3 regions of the Luteibacter sp. 329MFSha genome follow, and region 2 is predicted to be linked to each of the others. Evidence: predicted binding sites of a transcription regulator. Region 2 holds the regulator's gene; each other region holds the start of a gene.
The links. The regulator sigma-54, encoded in region 2, starts transcription at its own class of promoters, with help from an activator protein. The targets are predictions, from matches to a motif close to TGGCACGNGCNTTGC.
Positions count from the first base shown of each region.

Region 1: glnA (type I glutamate--ammonia ligase) is a predicted target of sigma-54. The motif match lies at 2,001-2,015, and genes of this name have one in related genera.
Region 3: flgB (flagellar basal body rod protein FlgB) is a predicted target of sigma-54. The motif match lies at 3,357-3,371, and genes of this name have one in related genera.

Region 1 covers NZ_FOJE01000004.1:227,952-232,908, reverse strand. The annotation lists gene BMW54_RS16610 (glutaminyl-peptide cyclotransferase) at 1-466, opposite strand, end outside; gene glnA (type I glutamate--ammonia ligase) at 552-1,964, opposite strand; gene BMW54_RS16600 (family 43 glycosylhydrolase) at 2,210-4,030, shown strand; gene acpA (acid phosphatase) at 4,094-4,957, shown strand, end outside.
Region 2 covers NZ_FOJE01000001.1:2,246,763-2,251,719, forward strand. The annotation lists gene lptC (LPS export ABC transporter periplasmic protein LptC) at 1-268, shown strand, start outside; gene lptA (lipopolysaccharide transport periplasmic protein LptA) at 231-806, shown strand; gene lptB (LPS export ABC transporter ATP-binding protein) at 810-1,529, shown strand; gene BMW54_RS10180 (RNA polymerase factor sigma-54) at 1,629-3,113, shown strand; gene raiA (ribosome hibernation-promoting factor, HPF/YfiA family) at 3,234-3,581, shown strand; gene hprK (HPr(Ser) kinase/phosphatase) at 3,692-4,642, shown strand; gene rapZ (RNase adapter RapZ) at 4,648-4,957, shown strand, end outside.
Region 3 covers NZ_FOJE01000001.1:116,633-121,589, reverse strand. The annotation lists gene flgF (flagellar basal-body rod protein FlgF) at 1-530, opposite strand, end outside; gene flgE (flagellar hook protein FlgE) at 588-1,814, opposite strand; gene BMW54_RS00555 (flagellar hook assembly protein FlgD) at 1,834-2,478, opposite strand; gene flgC (flagellar basal body rod protein FlgC) at 2,489-2,902, opposite strand; gene flgB (flagellar basal body rod protein FlgB) at 2,899-3,318, opposite strand; gene BMW54_RS00540 (chemotaxis protein) at 3,503-4,420, opposite strand; gene BMW54_RS18890 (methyl-accepting chemotaxis protein) at 4,574-4,957, shown strand, end outside.

The DNA of each region.
Region 1 (4,957 bases), on a different contig from region 2:
TGGCCGGATCCAGCACGCGGATGGTCGGCGTGCCGTCGCTCATGTAGATGTGCGTCGCGTCGCGCGTCAGCGCCCAGCCTTCGCCGGGATAACGGAAGCCGCCCGCGAGTTTCATCGTGGCCTTGTCGTAGACGAAGGCCACGCCGTCCTGCCAGGTAAGCTGCACGAGTTTCGTGCCCGAGGTGATGATGCCCTCGCCGAAATAGCCCGTCGGCGTATCGACCTGCTGTACCACCTCGCCGGTGTCGAGGCGGACCTTGCGCACCGTCGACGCGCCGAGTTCACCGGTGCTCTCGTAGAGAAACCCGTCTTCGTAGAAGAGACCTTCGGTGAAGGCGCCCGGATCATGCGGAAATTCGCGCACGATCTTGTACCCGTAGACCGGGATCGTCGCCGCGGCAAGCGAGGGGACGCACGCGAGGGATAGAACGACCACGGCGAGGCGGAGATACGGGAACCTGGGCACGAGAGACTCCATGGCGGACGGCGCATGATAAGAAAAAGGGGCGCCGGAGCGCCCCTTTTCGTCGCACGCACGCGATCCGGGAGGATCAGATGGCGTAGTACATCTGGAACTCGAGCGGATGCGTGCTCGCGCGGTAGCGCGTGACTTCCTGCATCTTCAGCGCGATGTAGCCGTCGATGAAGTCGTCGGTGAACACGCCGCCCGCCTTGAGGAACTCACGATCCTTGTCGAGCGCGACCAGCGCTTCGTCGAGGCTCGCGCAGACCTGCGGGATGTTCTTCTCTTCTTCCGGCGGCAGGTCGTAGAGATCCTTGTCGGCCGGCGCACCCGGGTCGATCTTGTTCAGGATGCCGTCGAGGCCGGCCATCATCAGCACGGTGAACGTCAGGTAGCCCGACTGCATCGGATCCGGGAAGCGGATCTCGATGCGGCGACCCTTCGGGCTCGACACGTACGGGATGCGGCACGAGGCCGAGCGGTTGCGCGCCGAGTAGGCGAGCATGACCGGTGCCTCGTAGCCCGGGACGAGGCGCTTGTAGCTGTTCGTCGTCGAGTTGGCGAAGGCGTTGATGGCCTTGGCGTGCTTGAAGATGCCGCCGATGTACCACAGCGCGGTCTGCGAGAGGCCACCGTAGAGGTCGCCCGCGAAGAGGTTCTCGCCGTTCTTCGACAGCGACTGGTGCACGTGCATGCCCGAGCCGTTGTCGCCGACGATCGGCTTCGGCATGAACGTCACGGTCTTGCCGGCCTGGTGCGCGACGTTCTTGATGACGTACTTCATCGTCATCAGTTCGTCGGCCTTCTTCACCAGCGTGTTGAAGCGCGTGCCGATCTCGCACTGGCCGGCGTTCGCGACTTCATGGTGGTGCACTTCCACCACCTGGCCGAGCGACTCCAGCACCTTGCACATGTCGGCGCGCAGGTCGCCGAGGCTGTCGACCGGGCTGACCGGGAAATAGCCGCCCTTCACGCCCGGACGGTGGCCGGTGTTGGTGCCGTCGTACTTGTAACGCGAGGCCCACGCGGCTTCTTCCGAGTTGATCTCGTAGAACACGCGGCCCATGTCGTTCTGCCAGCGGATCGAGTCGAAGATGAAGAACTCGGGCTCCGGACCGAAGAACGCCGTGTCGGCGATGCCAGTGGACTTCAGGTACGCCTCGGCGCGCTTCGCGATGGAACGCGGATCGCGGCCATAGGCCTGCATGGTGCTCGGCTCGAGCACGTCGCAATGCATGATCAGCTGCTTGTGGGCGCTGAACGGATCGAGGTGCGCCGTTTCCGGGTCCGGCATGAGGACCATGTCGGACTCGTTGATGCCCTTCCAGCCCGCGATCGACGAGCCGTCGAACATCTTGCCGTCTTCGAAGGTGCCTTCGTCGATGGCATGCGAGGGGAACGTCACGTGATGGTGCTTGCCGAGGATGTCGGCGAAGCGCAGGTCGACGAACTCGATTTCCTCGTCCTTGATCAGGTTCAGCACTTTGGAGACGGCGGACATACAAACCTCGAATGGGTGTTGGGCTTCGGGGACGGAGCAAACGTTGTGCCAGCGCCTCCGCGTCTCGCGGACCGGCCTGGGCCAAGCCCCGGCATCATAGACCGGGCGAGGTGGCCATGTGCAAATGCACCGACATGGTGCAACAGGACGGATCTTGCACCTCCTCCGGTCCGATGTCGGCGCCTCGGGGCGTAACGGGATTTACGCTGGCACCATGCGGCGGTTCCCGCCCCCCGGCCGCCGCCATGCGCTTCGCCCTACTCGCCTCGTTCATCGCTGTCGCCACGTCCGCCGCCGTGGCGGAAACCGCGCCCTGCACCTGGGCCAACCCGATCGACATCGACTACCGCTACAACTTCGAGCAGATGAACGAGGGGATCTCGTACCGCACGGGCGCGGATCCCGCGATCGTCCGGTACGACGGTGCGTACTACCTGTTCCAGACGCTGGCCGACGGGTACTGGGTGTCGAAGGATCTGGTGGACTGGCGCTTCGTGAAGCCGGATCACTGGCCCTTCGACAGCGAGGTCGCGCCGGCGACGCTCGTGGCCGACGGCAAGCTGTTTCTCATGCAGTCCGCGTTCGCGCCGCGCCCGCTGATGGTCTCGACCGATCCCGCGCATGGTCGCTGGTCGTTCTGGACGCGGCAGCTGCCAGCGGTACCGGGCGCGACGCAGTACGACGAGACCGGCACGCGAGTAGCGAACGGACCGCTGCCGCCAGGGCCGTGGGATCCGGGCCTGTTCCGGGATGACGACGGCCAGGTGTACCTCTACTGGGGTTCGTCGGACAGACACCCGCTCTACGGCGCGCGGATGGATTTACGGCTCGACTCCGACGAGGGCGAAGGCAAGCGGCTCGCCTTCCTGACGACGCCGGCGGCGTTCATCCACCTCGATCCCGCGAATCACGGCTGGGAGCGCTTCGGCCCCGATCACACCTTGGGCGACCGGCCCGCGTACATGGAGGGCGCATGGATGAACCGGCACGGCGACCGCTATTACCTGCAGTACGCGGCGCCCGGCACCGAGTACAACGTCTACGGCACCGGCGTTTACGTCGGCAGGGCGCCGCTCGGACCGTTCGAATACGCCCCGTACAACCCCGTGGGCTACAAGCCGGGCGGCTTCGTCACGGGCGCGGGCCATGGCTCGACGTTCGAAGACGCGTTCGGCAACGCCTGGAACGCGGGTACCGCGTGGCTCGGCGTGAACTGGACGTTCGAACGTCGCATCGACCTGTTCCCTGCCGGCTGGCATGACGACGGCCAGATGTGGATCGATACGCGATTCGGCGACTTTCCCCAGCGCATGCCGGATCACAAGCTGCGCGACGGGGAAAGCACGTTCACCGGATGGATGCTGCTGTCGTATCGCAAGCCCGTCACCGCGTCCTCTTCGCTACCGGACCACCCCGCGTCCACCGTGACCGACGAAAACCCGCGCTCGTTCTGGGTGGCCCGCGACAACACGGCCGGTCAAACGCTCACGGTCGACCTAGGTGGCACGCCCACCGTGCGCGCCGTACAGGTGAATTACGCCGACTACCGATCGGATCGCTACGGCGACGCTCCCGATCTCGTGACGCAATTCGTACTTCAGGGTTCACTCGATGGCCGCCGGTGGAACGTGCTCGCCGATCTCTCGAACGAGTCACGCGATCGACCCAATGCGTACATCGAACTGACACACCCGACGAAGCTCCGTTATGTGCGCTATGTGCATAAACATGCCGGCGCGAAGCATCTTGCGATCTCGGACCTGCGGGTCTTCGGAAACGCGGAAGGTCCTGCGCCCGCCGCGCCCGTTCGCGTCACGGCGACGCGCGGCACCGATTCCCGGGAGGCCACGATCTCGTGGGCGCCCGTCGGGGGCGCGGTGGGCTACAACGTGCGCTGGGGCCTCGCCGCCGATCGCCTGCATGCCACGTACCAGCGTTTCGCGGACCAGCCCACATCGTTTACGCTCCGTGCTCTGAACAAGGGCGTTCGCTATGTCGTGGCCGTGGAGGCGTTCGACGAGCGTGGCGTTTCGGCCTTGTCGCAGACCGTTGTCATCGCTCCGTAGCTTTCGCGCGCGAGCGCGCTCCCGCCCGACGGCGGGAATCGTTCCACTTCCTTGGGTTTTCGCATGACCAACCGACACGACGACGATACGCCCGACGAAGGACGTCGACGCCTGCTTGGCGGCATGGCCACGACTGGCGCGCTGCTCGCGCTCGGTGGCCTCGATGCCGCGGCGGCCGACGGCAAGCTCGCCCCGACGCCGGCACCGGGCGGCAAGGCACTCGACGCCCTGCTCGCGAAGCACATCCACAACGTCGTGGTGATCTACGCCGAGAATCGCAGTTTCAATAACCTCTTCGGTGACTTCCCCGGTCTTCAGCAGCCGCTGAGCGCCGTGCCCGCCGAGCGGCTGGTGCAGCGCGATCGCGACGGAACGCCGCTGAAGACGCTGCCGCCGATCTGGGGCGGAATGGTGCCGCACGAACAGGTCGTCGACCACAAGACGTACAAGATCGGCGAGAAGGACATCACCGGCCTGCCGAACGCGCCGTGGGCGCTGCACACCGGCGACGGCACGCCGCTGCCGCACGGCCTGGTCACGCGCGACCTCGTGCATGCGTTCTACAACAACCAGCTGCAGATCAACGGCGGAAAGAACGACGGCTTCGTCGCCTGGGGCGACAACGGCGCGCTGACCATGGGCCACTACGCCAGCGCACCGGTCCATCTGCGTCTCTGGCGGCTCGCCGAGCAATTCACGCTGTGCGACAACTTCTTCATGGGCGCTTTCGGTGGCTCGTTCCTCAACCACCAGTACCTCGTCGCCGCGCGCCCGCCGTTCTATCCGAATGCCGACAAGAGTCCGGCGCAGTTCAACATCGCGGTCACGGAAAGCGGTGAACCCACCGATTTCCGCCTGAAGATGGCCGAGGATTCGCCGAAGAGCGCGATGGACGGCAAGCCGAAGTTCGCGCACCACAACACGCTG
Region 2 (4,957 bases):
CTGGGTCAACAAGGACGGCAGCATGCTCAAGCTGCAGGGCAAGGTGCACATGGACCGCGTCGCCTTCGGCACGACGCCCCCCGCCAGCATCGACACCTCCGAGGTCAGCGCCTGGCCGAAGGAGAATCGCCTGGAGACGGCCGAGGCGGCCCGTATCGTTCAGGGAACCTCTACAATGGATGGCGTTGGCATGCGCGCCAATCTCGACAGCAAGCACCTGGAGCTCCTCGATGCAGTCCACAGCACGTATCAGCCGCGCAAGCGCTAAGGCCCTTCTCGTCGTGCTGGGCGCCGGGATGCTGGCCGCCCTGCCCGTCGCGGCGAAGCAGTCCGACCGCAACGCCGTGGTCGACATCAACGCCAAGTCCTTCGACGGCAAGCAGCAGCCGCAGGGCATCGTCATCTACACGGGCAACGTGATCATCACGCAGGGCACGCTCAAGGTGACGGGCGCCAAGGCCACCGTGTACCTCAACGACGACAACTCCGTGAAGCGCGTCATCGTCGACGGCGGCCCCGCGACCATGCAGCAGCAGGACGACGACGGCAACTGGATGCACGGCCGCGCCAACAACGTCGATTACAAGGTCGAAGAGGACTACGCGGTGCTTACCGGCAACGCGCACATCGACCAGCCGGTCAAGGGCACCGCCGATGGCGACAAGCTCACGTACAACACGAAGGACAGCACGATGACGGGCGAAAGCAATAGCGGCGCCCCCGTGCACATGACCTTCCAGCCCAAGAACACCACGCCCGCGGCCGCACCCGCGAAGCCCGCGGCGTCCGACACGAAGAAGCCCTGACCCATGCTTTCAGCCCAAGGCCTGCAGAAGCGCTTCCGCGCACGCCAGGTAGTCCGCGATTTCGCCTTCTCCATCCGCGAAGGCGAGGTGGTCGGCCTGCTCGGCCCGAACGGCGCCGGCAAGACGACCTGCTTCTACATGGTGGTGGGCCTGATCCAGGCCGACGCCGGCCAGATCAAGCTCGACCAGCAGGACATCACCGGCCTGCCCATGCACGCCCGCGCGAAGCTCGGCATCGGCTACCTGCCGCAGGAGGCCTCGGTGTTCCGTCGACTCAGCGTCGCCGACAACATCCTGGCCGTGCTCGAGCTGCGCGACGGCATGACGCAGAAGCAGCGGGAAGACGAGCTGGAAAGCCTGCTCGACGAACTGAAGATCTCGCATATCGCCGAGCAGAAGGGCATCAGTCTCTCCGGCGGCGAGCGGCGTCGCGTCGAAATCGCCCGCGCGCTGGCCGCCCGCCCGCGCTACATGCTGCTCGACGAACCCTTCGCGGGCGTCGACCCGATCTCGGTGGGCGAGATCCAGCGCATCGTGCGCCATCTCAAGGAGCGCGGCATCGGCGTGCTCATCACGGACCATAACGTCCGCGAAACACTCGGCATCTGCGACCGCGCGTACATCCTCAACGACGGCGAAGTGCTCTCCCGCGGTACGCCCCAGCACATCCTCGCGGACGAAAAGGTCCGGGAAGTGTATCTGGGACGTGAGTTCCGGATCTGACGCCCCGCCCTACCCCACCTTGGGAATAGCTCGCCGAGGCGCTGGTTTGCGGGGGCCAACAGGGGTTAGGATGGATCGGGAACCCCACGCGTCGCAGGCATGAAACCCGGACTTCAGTTTCGCCTCAACCAGCAGCTCACGCTGACACCTCAGCTGCAGCAGGCCATCCGCCTGCTCCAGCTGTCGCAGCTGGAGCTCGAGGCCGAACTCCGCCAGATCGCGGAAAGCAACCCGTTGCTGGAGTTCGCCGAAGATGCCGAATCCGAGGCGGACGCGGCCGACGACGAGGGCTTCGAGGCCGCCGATTACACGCCGCCCCGCGACGAGGTCCCGAAGAAGGCCTCCAAGGACGACGACGAATCCACCGCGGCGCCTTCCGAAGAGCTCGCGCCGGACTGGGACGACGACCGTTTCCACGGCGAGGCCGGTGACTATGCCGGCGCCCCGTCGCGCGCCGGCGGTCTCGACGAAGACGGCTTCGAACCGCAGAACGCCGCCCCGGAGAGCCTGCAGCAACACCTGGAGTGGCAGCTCAACCTCTCGCAGTTCTCGCCACGCGACCACGCCATCGCGACCGCGATCATCCATGCGCTCGACGAAGACGGCTACCTGCGCGACGGCGTGGAAGCGGTGGAAGCCGCCCTGCCCGCGGAGCTCGGCGCACGTGCCGCCGAGATCGAAACCGTGCGCCAGCGCGTGCAACGTTTCGATCCCACGGGCATCGCCAGCCTCGACCTGCGCGACTGCCTCGACTGCCAGCTTTCGCAGTTCTCCCTCGACACGCCGCATCGCGAGCTCGCGATCCGCATCGTCAACGAAGAACTGGAACTGCTCGCGCGCAACGACCGCACGAAGATCGCCCGCAAGCTCAAGGCGCCCGAGGCCGACGTCGCCGCGGCGGCGAACCTCATCCGCAGCCTCGATCCCAGGCCCGGCGCGGCGCTCGACGCCACGCCCGTCGAGTACGTCGCGCCCGACGTCTACGCGCGCCGCGAGAACGGCCGCTGGCAGGTCAGCCTGAATCCCGACGCCCAGCCGCGGCTCGGCCTCAACCAGCACTACTGCAACCTCATCGCCCGCGCGCGCGGCGACGACGCCACGTGGATGAAGGGCCAGCTTCAGGAAGCCCGCTGGCTGCTGAAGAGCCTGCAGTCGCGCGCCGAGACGCTGCAGAAGGTGGCCGACGTGATCGTGCGCCGGCAGAGCGCCTTCCTCGACTACGGCCCCGAAGCGATGCATCCGCTGGTGCTGCGCGAAGTGGCCGAGGAAGTCGGGATGCACGAATCGACCATATCCCGCGTGACCACGCGCAAGTACATGCATACGCCGCGCGGCACGTTCGAACTCAAGCATTTCTTTTCCAGCGGCGTGGCGACGGAAGACGGCGGCAGCGCGTCCGCCACCGCCATCCAGGCCATGCTGCGCAAACTGATCACGGCGGAAGACGCGCGCCGACCCCTTTCGGACCAGGCGCTCGCGGAGGAACTCCATCGACGCGGCATTCAGGTCGCCCGACGTACGGTAGCCAAGTACCGGGAAGCGATGCGTATACCCAGTTCCAGCGAACGTGTCCGCGCCCATTGACGGTGACCGGGAACCTCGGCACAGGAGAACGGTCCCAACGTTTCAAGGCTCGAGGAACGGCACCGTGTCGTTCCGATCTCGTCGCCGAACGGCGGCACCCTCAGCAAGTAGGAGGCGTCAATGCAAATCCAGATCAGCGGCCAGCACATCCAGATCACCCCCGCCCTGCGTGAGCGCGTGGAACAGCAGATCGGTCGCTTCGAACGCCTTTTCGACAACATCAAGGCCCTCGACGTGGTGCTTTCCGTCGACAAGAACGAGCACAAGGCGAGCGGCACGCTCCATTGCGCCGGCACGCGGCTTCACGCCGACGGCCTTGCCCGGCTCGACGACGACAAGAAAGGCGACACCCTCTACAACGCGATCGACGCCATGATCGCCAAGCTCGCCGACCAGCTGAAGAAGCACAAGGAAAAGCTGAAGGATCACCACAACGCCGAGGTCCGCGAGGCCCGCGCGGCCACCTGACGCGGTCCCATGGCGGCGCCCGCCGCCCTCCGGACCGCCCCTTGATGGCACAATAGGCGCAAGCCGGCACGCCCCGCGTGCCGGCTTTTTTCCTTCTAGGGACCCATTCCGTGGACCGGCTGACCGCCAGACAACTCTTCGACGGCGTACACGAGCGCATGGCCCTGCGCTGGGCGGCGGGCATGCGCGGCGAAGCGCGCGTGCTCGAACCCAACGCCAAGCAGAGCCGGCGACCCTCCCTGGTCGGCTACCTCAACGTGATCTACCCGAACAAGGTCCAGATCATCGGCACCGAGGAGCTGAACTACCTCGACGGCCTGGACTCCCGGCAGCGCTGGGAAGCCATCCACAAGATCGCCGCCTACCAGCCGGCCGCGCTGATCGTCACGAAAGACCAGTCGATTCCCCCCGACCTGCGCGAGGTCGCCGAGGAAACCGATACGCCGCTGTGGCAGAGCACCAAGCGCGGGCATGAACTGCTCACCTACCTGCAGTACCACCTGGCCCGCACGCTCGCGCCGCGCACGACGCTGCACGGCGTGTTCCTCGAGGTGTTCTCCATCGGCGTGCTGATCACCGGCGATCCGGGGTCCGGCAAGAGCGAGCTCGCGCTGGAACTGATCAGCCGAGGCCATCGACTCGTCGCGGACGACGCCACCGAGTTCACGCTGATCGCGCCTGACGTCATCGACGGCGCGTGCCCGGAACTGCTGCAGGACCTGCTCGAAGTGCGTGGCCTCGGCGTGCTGAACATCCGCGAGATGTTCGGTCACACCGCGGTCAAGCCCTCCAAGTACCTTCGGCTCGTCGTCCACCTGAAGCCCATGCGCGAAGGCGAGGAGAACGACGCCATGACGCGCCTCACCGGCGACGTCAGCCGCCGTAACGTGCTCGATGTCGACGTGCCGATGATCACGATTCCGGTCGCGCCCGGACGCAACCTCGCCGTCCTCGTCGAGGCCGCCGTGCGCAACCATGTGCTGAAGAGCAAGGGCATCGATCCCGCCCAGACCTTCATCGACCGCCAGGCGCACCAGATGCGCCGGTTCTCCCCGTGGTGACCCGAGTGACCGACGAACTCATCAGCCCCATCGTCGACCCCGACGGCATCCACCTCGTCGTGCTCACCGGCATGTCCGGCGGCGGCAAGACCGTGGCGCTGCGCGCACTGGAAGACCTCGAGTTCTACTGCGTCGACAACATGCCGGCGGAACTCATCCCGCAGCTCGTCGCCGCGGTGAGCCAGGGCGAGCACGGCCCCCGCCGCCGCATCGCGGTCGGCGTCGACGTGCGCAACCGCCGGGTCGACCTCTCGCGCATGCCGCACGTGCTGTCCGAGCTGTCGTCGGCCGGCGTGCACGTGCACCTGATCTTCC
Region 3 (4,957 bases), 2.1 Mb from region 2:
TCCGATCCGAGGCTCAGCTGATCGTTGCCCGGGTTGACGAGCTTGATCCGGTCGGTCGTGGCGACCGTCGCGGGCGATTCGCCCAGCGGCACGATAGAGATCGTTCCATCCGAGCCGATCTTCACGCTGGAGGCCTGCGGGATGGTGATGGGACCGCCGCCGCCGAGCACCGCGTTGCCGCGCGCGTCGGTCAGGAGTCCCTGGTCGTCGATCCGCAGGTTGCCGGCGCGCGTGTAGCCTTCGGTGCCGTTCGCCGTCTGCACGGCGATCCAGCCGTTGCCCTGCACGGATACGTCGAGGTCGTTGCCGGTCTGCGTCTGAGTACCCTGCGTGGTGTCCCAGCCCGTGCCCTGCGCCACGCCGTTGATGCGCGTCTGCAGGCCATCGCCCTGCACCGGCACGCTCTGGAACGCGGACAGCTCCGCCTTGAATCCGGTGGTGTTGGCGTTGGCGAGATTGTGCGCCACTTCGGCCTGCGCCCGCATGATCTGCGTGGCGCCGGTCATCGCGACATATACGGAGCGGTCCATGGCGGGATCCCTGTCTGATGGGCGGTACGCGGCCTGTGCCGCGTACCGCCGTCACGCTTAGTTGCGGATGTTGATGATCGTCTGGGTCAGCTTGTCGTCGGTCGAGATCACCTGCGCGTTCGCCTGGTAGTTGCGCTGCGCCTTGATCATGTTGACCAGCTGGGCCGTGAGGTCCGCCGTGTTGGACGACTCCAGCGAGCCTGCGACCACCGTGCCGACGTCGCCCGAGTTCGCCACGCCACGGATCGGCTGGCCCGACTCCGAGGACGGCACCCAGTTGGTGTCGTTGAGCTGGCGCAGGCCCTGGTTGTTGGCGAACGTCGCGATGGCGACCTGGCCCAGCGGCGTGGTCACGCCGTTCGAATAGATGGCCGAGACGGTGCCGTCCTTCGCCACGTCGATCTTCGAGAACTTGCCGGCGGCGTAACCGTCGGTCGGGGCGGCGGTCGTGGCGAAGGTGTCGCCGAACTGCGTGACCTTGTTCACGTCGATCGTCAGGTCGATCGGGGCCGCGCCCGGATTCGGGGACGCCGCGCCGAAGTTGAGCTTGCCGCCGACCGGCGTGGTGATCGCGCCGCCGCTGGTGAACGCGATGGGCTGCGCGCCGCCGACCTGCGTGCCGTCGACGGTCATGTACGCGTTCCACGTGTTCGGGTTGGTCGCGTCCTTCACGTAGTACACGTTGGTGGTGTGCGACGCGCCCAGCGAATCGTAGGCCTGGAACGTGGATAGGTAGTTGTAGGTCTTGTCGTTCGTCGGATCGAACGCGCCGCCGGTCGGCGCCGTGGCGCTCGACGACAGGTTCGCGATCAGCGAGACGGTCGAGCTGGCCTTCGCGGGGCTCGTGCCGGTGGTGATCTTCAGGTCGGTGAGCGAGCTCATGTCGAAGCCGCCGGATGCGGTCGGCGGATACGCCTGCACGTACTGGCCCGTGGCCGTGACGATGTTGCCCTTGTCGTCCGGATGGAAGTTGCCCGCTCGCGTGTACGAGTAGCCGGAACCGTCGCGGATCGTGAAGAAGCCCGCGCCGCTGAGCGCGAAATCGTACGAGTTGCCGGTCTGGGTGTTGTTGCCGTCGCTGAACTGCTGGGCGATGTTCGTCAGGCGGACACCGCTACCGGCCGCGTTGGCCGACAGGTTCTGTCCCGCCACCGAGTAGACCTGCGAGAACTCGGCGCGCGAGCCCTTGAAGCCGACGGTGTTGACGTTGGCGATGTTGTTCGCGGTGACCTCGAGGTCGGCGGACGCCGCGTTGATGCCGCTGAGGGCGATATCGAAAGGCATGGTGGATTCCTCGCTGTACTTACAGGATTTGCGCGATCTGACTGAGCAGGGCGCCGCCGTAGCCGGCCACCTGCAGGTACGTGCCGTCGGTGCCCGAAGCACCGACGCCTTCCACCTTGCCGCGAACGAACGTGTCGATCGCGGTTCCGCCGGAAGTCGCGGAAAGCTGGTAGACGCCGTCGGCGAGCTGCGTGCCGTCGTCGGACTTGCCGTCCCAGGTGAACTTGACCAGGCCGGCGTCCGGCTGGCCGAGCGACATCGTGCGGACGACGTTGCCCGCCTGGTCCTTGATCTGCACGTTGACGTACGTGCCGGAGTTGCCGACGTTCACGGCGCCGCCGAGCGTGCCGTCCGTCAGCTTCGCCGCCTTCGACGGCACCAGCACCTCGGTGCCGACGAGCGACGCCGCGCGCACGAACTGGTCGCCGCTGAGGTTGCTCGCCAGCGAGTCGAACGACTGCTGGAGCTGCTGCGTCGCGGCCACCTGCGAGAACTGCGCCAGCTGGGCGACCGTCTGGGTGGCGTCCATCGGCTTGGTGGGATCCTGGTTGGTCATCTGAGTGACGATGAGCTTGAGGAAATCCGACTGGCTTAGGGTCTGCTGCTGGAGCTGGCTGGACGACGAGGCCGCCGCGCTGCCACTGCCGATGGAATCGACTGCCATGGGTTGGTCCTTACTTGCCGAGGTCGAGCGTCTTCTGCATGAGCTGCTTGGCGCTGTTCATGACTTCGACGTTGTTCTGGTAGGAGCGCGACGCGGAGATCATGTTGACCAGCTCGTCGACCGGGTTGACGTTGCTTGAATAGACGTAGCCGCTTTCGTCCGCGAGCGGATTGGAGGGCTCGAAGCGCGACTGGATGGGCGCCTGGCTTTCCGTCACCCCCATCGTGCGCACGCCCGCGTTCTCCATCTGGCCGTTGACCTGCTGCTGCACCGCGGAGAACAGCGGCTGCTTCGCGTGGTAGGCGGCCGCCTCGCTGCTGGCGACGCTGTCGGCGTTGGCCATGTTGCTGGCGGTGGTGTTCAGGCGCGCGGACTGCGCGGCCATGCCGGAGCCGGCGACGTCGAAGATCTTGATCAGGCTCATGAGCTGCTCCCCGTGATCGCAAGACGCATGGTGTGGATCTGGCCGTTGATGAAGCCGAGCGAGGCCTGGTAGTGGATCGCGTTGGCCGCGAACTGCGCCTGCTCGACCTGCGTGTCGACGGTGTTGCCGTCCATGGTGGGCTGGGTCTCGACCCGGTAGGCCATGCGGTCGGCGTCGGCGAGGGCCACCGCGGGATTGCCGCCGATGTGCCCCGACGAGGTCGCGGTCATGGGCAAGGCATTGCCTTCCACGGCGCCGGTCGCGGCGGCCATCACCTTGCGGAAGTCGAGGTCGCGGGCCAGGAAGCCCGGCGTATCGGCGTTGGCGAGGTTCGAGGAGATCACCTCGGCACGGCGCTGCCACAGGCCCAGGGCCTGCGCGTGGACGCCGAACAGCGAATCGGGTTTGTCGAGCATGGGTCCTGCCCCCTCGTGACCTTGGCGAAGAGGCAGGAGCAAGTCGCGTGCCATGCATGCGACGGCCACGAAAAACGGCGCCGTGGCGCCGTTCTCGGGGATCAGGGAGCGGGGTCGAACCGTCTGGCGCCGGAATTCCGACGCGCCGTACGCGCTGTGACGACGGTGATCCGTCGCCCGGCGATCAGGCCGGGAGCAGTTCGAGGACGGTCGTCGCCAGGATGTCCGGCTGGAACTTGGCGATGAAGCGGTCGGCGCCGACGCGGTCGACCATCGCCTCGTTGAACACCCCGCTCAGAGAGCTGTGCAGCAGGACCTTCAGATGACGCAGCTGCGCGTCGTCGCGGATGGCGCGCGTGAGGGCGTAGCCGTCCATCAGGGGCATTTCGATGTCGGACACGACCAGCGCCACGCGCTCGTCGACCGGACCCATGGCCAGGGTGCCGAGCACGTCCAGGCCTTCACGGCCGTCCTTCGCCACCACGCACTCGAGGTCCATCTTGCGGAACAGGTCGACCAGCTGCGTGCGTGCCACGAGGGAATCGTCGACCACCAGCACCCGACGATTGCGCGCGTGTTGGACCACGGCGGCCTGCTGGATGCGGTCCGAGAGCTCGACCGCCTGGGGATCGACGCTCGCCAGCACCTGCTCCACGTCGACCACGGCGAGGAGGTCGCCATCGAGTCGCGTGACGGCATTGACGCGGGCGCCGTAACCCAGCGCGGCGGGCGGCGCCGTCATGTTGGCGCCGTCGACGTGCACGATGCGGTCCACGTCGGACACCAAAAAGCCCTGCACCGAGCGATTGAACTCGGTCACGATCAGGTGCGCCGTGTCCACCGCGGCGAGCGGGGGGTAGCCCATGGCGGCCGCGAGGTCGATCACGGGAATGGTGTTGCCGCGGTAGTCGAAGCTGCCCGCGACCAGCGCGTGCATGCTCGGCATGCGCTCCAGCCGCGGCCGGCGCAGCACTTCGCGCACCTTGAAGACGTTGATGCCGAAGGCCTGGCCGTCGCCCAGGCGGAACAGCAGCATCGCCACGCGGTTGTGCCCGGCCAGGCGGGTGAAGGTTTCGACGGTGTCGAGGAGCGGTCGGGCCATGGCTGCGCGGCGTCTGCGGATGGTGTCGCGAACCGTATCGGCCAGCCGGCGCGTTTCTGTAGCCGGGCCGTGGCATGTGGATTGCATGGCTCAAGATGTCACGCCCCCTGACGATCTATTGGGGCGACCACTAAAACAAGCGAAAGCGAAGCCATGACCCTCCTCTGGAGCCAGCACGTCCGTCTCATCGCCCACGCGGCCGCCAGCGGCGACGCCGCGCGCGTTCGTGCGCTGTCCGCCCAGTACCCGGCGGCCGCCAGCGCGCTCGGCGCGCTGCTCAAGCCCGCGGAACCGCGCACCGTCGCCGCGACCACCATCCAGGCGATCGAGCAGCAGGGGATGGTCCTGACGAACGCGCAGGCGCTCGGCGCGACGCTGCAGGAACTCGGCACGGCCGTCGAGGGCGCCCGCGATACCGCCGGTCGTTTGACGGAAGCCGGCGCCAGGATTTCGACGGCCATCGACCAGGCCCACGCGGGCGTGGCCGGCATGGCCGACGCCGGCGGCCAGGGTCAGGCGACCTCGGCCGAACTCGAC